Regions from separate parts of the Rhizobium sp. AN6A genome, predicted to be linked through region 2. Evidence: riboswitches for the same ligand, from Rfam matches in the RefSeq annotation. Region 2 holds a riboswitch; the other holds the start of a gene.
What was found. A riboswitch is a leader RNA that binds a small molecule or an ion and turns the genes downstream of it on or off. The one in region 2 is predicted to bind S-adenosylmethionine.

Region 1 (3,406 bases), 610 kb from region 2:
CGTCCAGCATCAGAATATCGGGTTCAGGCGCCATGACGCGGGCAAGGGCCGCACGCCGCGCTTCGCCGCCGGACAGGCTATCCGGATGTTCCTGTCCCGTCAGGCCCAGATGCTCGAGAATATAGGTAACGCGATAGGGATCGTCGCCAGGTCCCAGCCCCGCCTCGGCATAGGCCTGCACGGTGTCGTAACCGGCAAAATCCGGCGCCTGTTCCAGATAACGGATGGTGGCGGAGGGGTGACGGAAAACCTCGCCCGACTGCGCCTCGACCAGACCGGCGGCGATCTTCATCAGGGTCGACTTGCCCGAACCATTGCGTCCGACAAGGCAGATGCGGTCGCCCGGCTCCACCTGAAGATTGGCGCCGTCGAGCAGCGGGGTCACGCCGAAGGTCAGCTTGATGTCATCGAGTTTCAAAATTGGTGGTGCCAAGGCGTCAGGCTCCGGTCAGATCATAAGGGCGGGCGAGCACGATGGCTTTTCCGCTTTTCAGCGAGAAATGCACAGGGCCGCCATTCGCGACATTGGAAATAGTGCGGGAAGAGCCGAAAGCAAGCGGGAAATCCTTGAGCGGATAACGCACATTGCCGATATCGAGCCCCACAAGGTCGGTAAACCCGGCAACGGAAAACAGCGTACCGGGTGGCAGATCAAGATCGAACGACCCCGCCAGCAGCGGGCGGGCCTCCTCTTCGCCGGAGGTCAGCGTAACGTTGAGACCACGCTCAGTAAGCGCCACCGCGTAAAGAAGGTGCTGAAGTGCATGGTCGCTTCTCGCTCCACCAAGCGCACCGGCAAGTACCAGAGAACGCGCACCGCGGGCAATGGCCTCCGACACCGCAATTTCGCCATCGGTCACAGCCTTTGCAGCGGGATAGGGCTGTCGCATCACATTGGGCCAGGCGTCCAGCAGGTCCTTGTCGGTGGAATCGAAATCCCCCACCCAGAGCTCGGGTGTGAGCCCAAGCGGTGCGGCATGGCGCATGCCGCCATCGGCCGCAATAACACGGCTACCCTCAACCGCCGCTTTGAGGCGGTCGGTAACGGTGACATCGCCGCCAAGCAGAATGGTGAAGCGTTCTCTATCCATGCCCTGCCTTATCGCACCTCAGGCAAAAATGGAAAGGCAGAAACCCGATGAAATCAGCCGATATTGATTTTCGTCGGCTTCGGGATTATGAAACGCCTCAGTGGTGATTTGCCGACCGGCTTGCAGCCACTTTAAAGAAGTCGCTAAAGGGTCGAGGAAAAGGCTAATTTCCTGGGACCGGCTGCGATTTCGCTGCCGGTTTTTTTGTTTTCGCAACGTTCTTTACGTCATCCGAAAAGAGAGTTCGACATGCCGATCAAGATTCCCGATACGCTTCCCGCCTTCGACACCCTCGTTCATGAGGGCGTGCGGGTCATGACCGAAACGGCGGCCATCCGGCAGGATATCCGCCCGCTCCAGATCGGGCTCCTCAATCTCATGCCGAACAAGATCAAGACGGAAGTGCAGATGGCGCGCCTCGTCGGCGCATCGCCGCTGCAGGTGGAGTTTTCGCTGATCCGCATCGGCGGCCATCGTGCCAAAAATACGCCGGAAGAGCACCTCCTGTCCTTCTATGAGACATGGGAGGAGGTGCGCCACCGCAAGTTCGACGGTTTCATCATCACAGGCGCGCCCATCGAGATGCTTGATTATGAAGACGTGACCTACTGGAACGAGATGCAAAAGATTTTCGACTGGACGCAAACCAACGTCCATTCGACGCTGAACGTCTGCTGGGGCGCGATGGCCGCCATCTACCATTTCCATGGTGTGCCGAAATACGAACTGAAGGAAAAGGCTTTCGGTGTCTATCGTCACCGCAATCTCTGCCCCTCGTCGATATATCTCAACGGTTTTTCCGACGACTTTCAGGTTCCGGTCTCACGCTGGACGGAAGTGCGCCGCGCCGACATCGAAAAACACCCGGAGCTCGAAATCCTGATGGAGTCAGAGGAAATGGGCGTATGTCTGGTGCATGAAAAAGAGGGCAACCGGCTCTATATGTTCAACCACGTCGAATATGATTCAACCTCGCTTTCGGATGAATATTTCCGCGACGTGAACTCGGGCGTTCCAATCAAGCTGCCGCATGATTATTTTCCGCACAATGATCCGGAGCTTGCCCCGCTCAACCGCTGGCGCAGCCATGCCCATCTGTTTTTCGGCAACTGGATCAACGAGATATATCAGACGACGCCTTATGATCTCGAAGCGATCGGTAAACTAGCGGCGTAAATTGCGGGATTGCGAATTGCCGGAAAATGACGCAACGTCCGCCGGCAATTCAAAAATATCGGGAGAATGACGCAATGAGCGACGCGGCGGCACGGGAGAATTTCGGTTTCACGGCAACCGGCGAAAAGGTTGAGCGCGTCACCATCTCGAAGGGCGGGCTGACGGCCAAGGTTATCACCTGGGGCGCCGTCATTCAGGACCTGCGCCTCGATGGGCACCAGCCGCCGCTCGTTCTCGGCTTCGATACATTCGAGGATTACAAATATTCATCCTATTTCGGCGCCACACCCGGCCGCAACGCCAACCGTATCGGTGACGGAAAATTCTCGATCGACGGGCACGAATACCAGCTGGAACTGAACGAAAAAGGCGTCAGCCACCTGCATGGCGGCAGCGACGGCATGGGCAAACGTAACTGGATGCTGATGGAACACGGCGAAAGCCATGCGGTTCTCCAGATCATCGATCCCGACGGCCGCGCCGGTTATCCCGGAAATTGCACGGTCACCGCGACCTATACGATCCGCGACGGCGGCGTGCTTTCGGTGGTCTATGAAACGGTGACCGACCAACCGACCATCGCCAATATCTGCCAGCACTCCTATTTCAACCTCGACGGTGCTGATACCGCACTTGGACATGAGATCAGCATCGCCGCTGACTTTTACCTGCCAACCAACGACAAACAGATACCGACGGGCGAAATCCGCTCCGTAGAAGGCACCGTCTTCGACCTGCGCCACCCGACGCCGATGCGGCGAACGGAGGATGGCGAGCAGGTGCTCTACGACCATAATTTCTGCCTTTCGCCCGAGCGTCGCGCCAAGCGCAAGGTTGCCCGCGCCTATTCGCCCGCCTCCGACATTGCCCTTGAGGTTCACACCACCGAACCCGGCGTGCAATTCTATTCAGCCTTCAAGCTGAATGTTCCCGTTCCAGGCCTCGATGGCCGCCATTATGGCCCCTTTGCCGGTTTTTGTCTGGAAACGCAGATATGGCCTGATGCCGTCAATCATCCCGATTTCCCCTACGCGATCCTGCGTCCCGGCGAGACCCTGCGTCAGGAAACCGACTATATTTTCAAGAAGGGTTGAGGCGGCGGGCTGGGCTCAGTCCAGCACGCATCCCACATAACCGCC
Region 2 (3,406 bases):
TTCGAGAACGGCGCGGCTGCCCGTGCCGCCCGCCTGCGCATGGCCGAAGCCTGGATCGAAGAAGCCCGCATAATGCACGCGGAACTCGCCCACCAAGGGATCGAAGGGCGTCATTTCGGCCGCATAAAGTGGCGGTACATGCACGGCTTCACGCGAAACGAGAATATAGAACTCATCCGGATCGAGGATCAGTTCGGCACGGCCGCGGGCGTATAGAGGTTCCCAGAAATCGAGAACATCGTGCTGAGCCTTTTTGTCGACATCTACCACCGCCGTGTGATGCTTGCCGCGATAGCCGATCAGCCCTGTTTCACCGAAACCCTTGAGGTCGATGGAAAGCGCGATGCCGCCGCCGGTCACATTAGGGGTTTCGCTGGCGACCAGCATCTCCGTCTCGTGCAATTTCAGAAGCTCGGCTTCATTGAGCAACGAGTGGCCGATGCGGAAACGGATTTGCGAGAGGCGCGAGCCGCGACGCACGACGACGGGGAAGGTGCGCGGGCTGATTTCCAGATAGAGCGGGCCGGCATAGCCCGCAGGTATCTTGTCGAATTCCTGCGCATTGTCGGTCATGACGCGGGTGAAGATATCAAGACGCCCCGTCGAGCTTTTCGGATTGGCCGAAGCCGACATATCCGCCGGCAGCTCCAGGCTCTCCATCAAGGGAACGATATAGACGCAACCGGTTTCCAGCACCGCCCCCTCGCTCAGATCGACCTCGTGCAGGCTGAAGCGGTTGAGCTTGTCGATGACTCGGGTTCCGGGGCCGGGCATGAAACTGGCGCGCACGCGATAGGCTTTGGAGCCCAGTCGCAGATCGAGGCTGGCGGGTTGCACCTGATCGACATCGAGATCAGCCTCGCTTTTCAGCTTGCCGCCCGCAAACAGCGCCCTGATCGCGCCATCCGCCAAAATGCCCGTGGTTCTGGTCATGATCATCATTCCTTTTTACGGCGACAAAACCAAAAGGAAAGCATTGACGCAAGCCGGTAACGGCAGTATGGCAAGCTTATCCCGTGGTGATTTGGCCGGTCGGCTTGCAGCCACGTTAAACAAGTGGCTAAAAAGACCGGGTGCTAGGAACCGGTCTGCTTTTGCGACCGGTTTTTTTGTTTTGAGGTGATCACATGAGCAATAAATGGCGCCCGGCAACCCAGCTCGTTCACGGCGGTACGCTACGCTCACCCTATGGTGAAACGTCGGAAGCGATCTATCTGACCCAGGGTTTCGTTTACGAAAACTCCGAAGCCGCCGAAGCGCGCTTCAAGGGCGAAACGGATGGCTTCATCTATGCCCGCTATGCAAGCCCGACCAATGACATGTTCGAAAAGCGCATGTGCCTGCTGGAAGGTGCGGAAGACGCACGCGCGCTTGCCTCCGGCATGGCCGCCGTGACAGCCGCCATCATGTGCCAGCTGCGTGCAGGCGACCATATCGTTGCTGCCCGCGCGCTTTTTGGCTCCTGCCGCTGGGTGGTGGAAACGCTTGCACCCAAATACGGTATCGAGTGCACGCTGATCGACGGACGCGATCTCAACAATTGGGAAAAGGCGATCCAGCCGAACACCAAGCTGTTTTTCCTCGAAAGCCCGACCAACCCAACGCTCGAAGTGGTGGATATTGCCGGCGTGGCGAAGCTCGCCAACCAGATCGGCGCGAAAGTGGTTGTCGACAATGTTTTCGCAACACCGCTTTTCCAGAAGCCGCTCGAACTCGGCGCCCATATCGTCGTTTATTCGGCGACGAAGCATATTGACGGTCAGGGCCGTTGCCTGGGCGGCGTGATCCTTTCCGACAAAAAGTGGATCGAGGAAGAGCTGCAGGACTATTTCCGCCACACCGGCCCAGCCATGTCGCCGTTTAATGCCTGGACGCTGCTGAAGGGCATCGAAACCCTGCCGCTGCGTGTCAAGCAGCAGACGGCCAATGCCTCGAAGATCGCCGATTTCCTCGCCGACAGCGGCAAGGTTGCCAAAGTGATCTATCCCGGTCGCGCCGACCATCCGCAGGCAGACATCATCGCGCGGCAGATGTCGGGCGGCTCGACGCTCGTGGCTTTCGAACTGAAGGGCGGCAAGGAAGCGGCATTCGCACTGCAGAACGCGCTTGATATCGTGAAGATTTCCAACAATCTCGGCGATGCCAAGAGCCTCATCACGCACCCCGGCACCACGACGCATAAGAACCTGACCGACGAGGCGCGCGCCGAACTCGGTATTTCCGGCGGGACCCTGCGTCTTTCCTGCGGTATCGAAGATACGGACGATCTGCTGGAGGATCTGGCTAAGGGTCTGGCGGCCGTTTCAGCTTAAGAATTCAATCGACATATCGCCATGGCCCGACTTCCCGTCGGGCCATGGCACGCATCCCGCTTGAGCGAAAGCCCGCGTCGGGCAACCAATATTTACCTTTATCGTTATCCCTAACGGTGAAAAAACGGCGCAACAGAAGATGCACGTGGTCGTCAAGTCATTCATTTTCTTGACGATAGCCAGAACCTGTAGTGTAGGATGATGGCAGCAGGGAAAATATCGAGGTGTGGCGCGTATGTATCGTGCTCTGACAAGGGATATCGAGGTAACGGTCGATCCGTATTATCTCGAGGAGCAGTCCGACCCGGATGACGACCGTTACGTCTGGGGCTATAAAGTCGTGATCTCGAACAATTCCGATGTTCCGATAACACTCGTCAACCGCTATTGGCACATCACCGACCAGAACGGACAGGTGGATGAGGTCTACGGGCCGGGTGTCGTCGGCGAAAAACCGCACCTGAACCCCGGTGACAGTTACGAATATTCATCCGGCTGCCCGCTGGATACGCCGTCAGGCCTTATGTTCGGCCATTATGAAATGGAAACGGACAAAGGCGAGGTGTTCAACGTCACCATCCCCGCCTTTTCACTGGATTCACCCGGCCTGTTGCGGGTGCTGAACTGACAAAAAGCCGCGCCATTCACAAGCGCGGCTCTCCTCGTCAGACGTTTTCAAACTCGCCGACATCGTAACGATAGGTCGTGGAGCAGAACTCGCATGTCACGGCAATCGCACCGTCTTCCTCACTCGCCTTGATCTCTTCGGCAGTGAAACCGGACAGCACACCCTTGATCTTGTCCCGTGAACAGCTGCAACGGTCGAAAATGACCTGCGGATCGTAGATGCGCACGCCGCTCTCATGGAAAAGCCTGTAAAGCAGACGCTCCACTGGCACCTGCGGATCAGTCAGTTCGTCGGTATCCACCGTATTCAGCAGCGACACTGCCTCTGTCCAGGCATCGTCCTCGGCCACTTCGTAATCGCCCTCGTCGCCGTCACCGCCATGGAGATCGCGCAGGCGCAAACGCTCGGGCGCCTGCGGCAGGAACTGGGCAATCACGCCGCCTGCACGCCAGCTATGGCGCGGCTT

Region 1: it holds a riboswitch for S-adenosylmethionine, as region 2 does, so the genes downstream of both, metA (homoserine O-acetyltransferase MetA) here and CRO62_RS19990 (O-succinylhomoserine sulfhydrylase) in region 2, are expected to answer to the same signal.

The regions. Positions count from the first base shown of each region.
Region 1 covers NZ_OCNC01000004.1:917,376-920,781, forward strand. The annotation lists gene CRO62_RS17060 (ABC-F family ATP-binding cassette domain-containing protein) at 1-433, opposite strand, end outside; gene CRO62_RS17065 (thiamine diphosphokinase) at 438-1,091, opposite strand; SAM riboswitch at 1,182-1,258, shown strand; gene metA (homoserine O-acetyltransferase MetA) at 1,341-2,267, shown strand; gene CRO62_RS17075 (aldose epimerase family protein) at 2,342-3,361, shown strand; gene mtgA (monofunctional biosynthetic peptidoglycan transglycosylase) at 3,377-3,406, opposite strand, start outside.
Region 2 covers NZ_OCNC01000004.1:1,525,222-1,528,627, reverse strand. The annotation lists gene CRO62_RS19995 (2'-deoxycytidine 5'-triphosphate deaminase) at 1-933, opposite strand, end outside; SAM riboswitch at 1,007-1,085, shown strand; gene CRO62_RS19990 (O-succinylhomoserine sulfhydrylase) at 1,128-2,312, shown strand; gene apaG (Co2+/Mg2+ efflux protein ApaG) at 2,548-2,940, shown strand; gene CRO62_RS19980 (Hsp33 family molecular chaperone) at 2,978-3,406, opposite strand, start outside.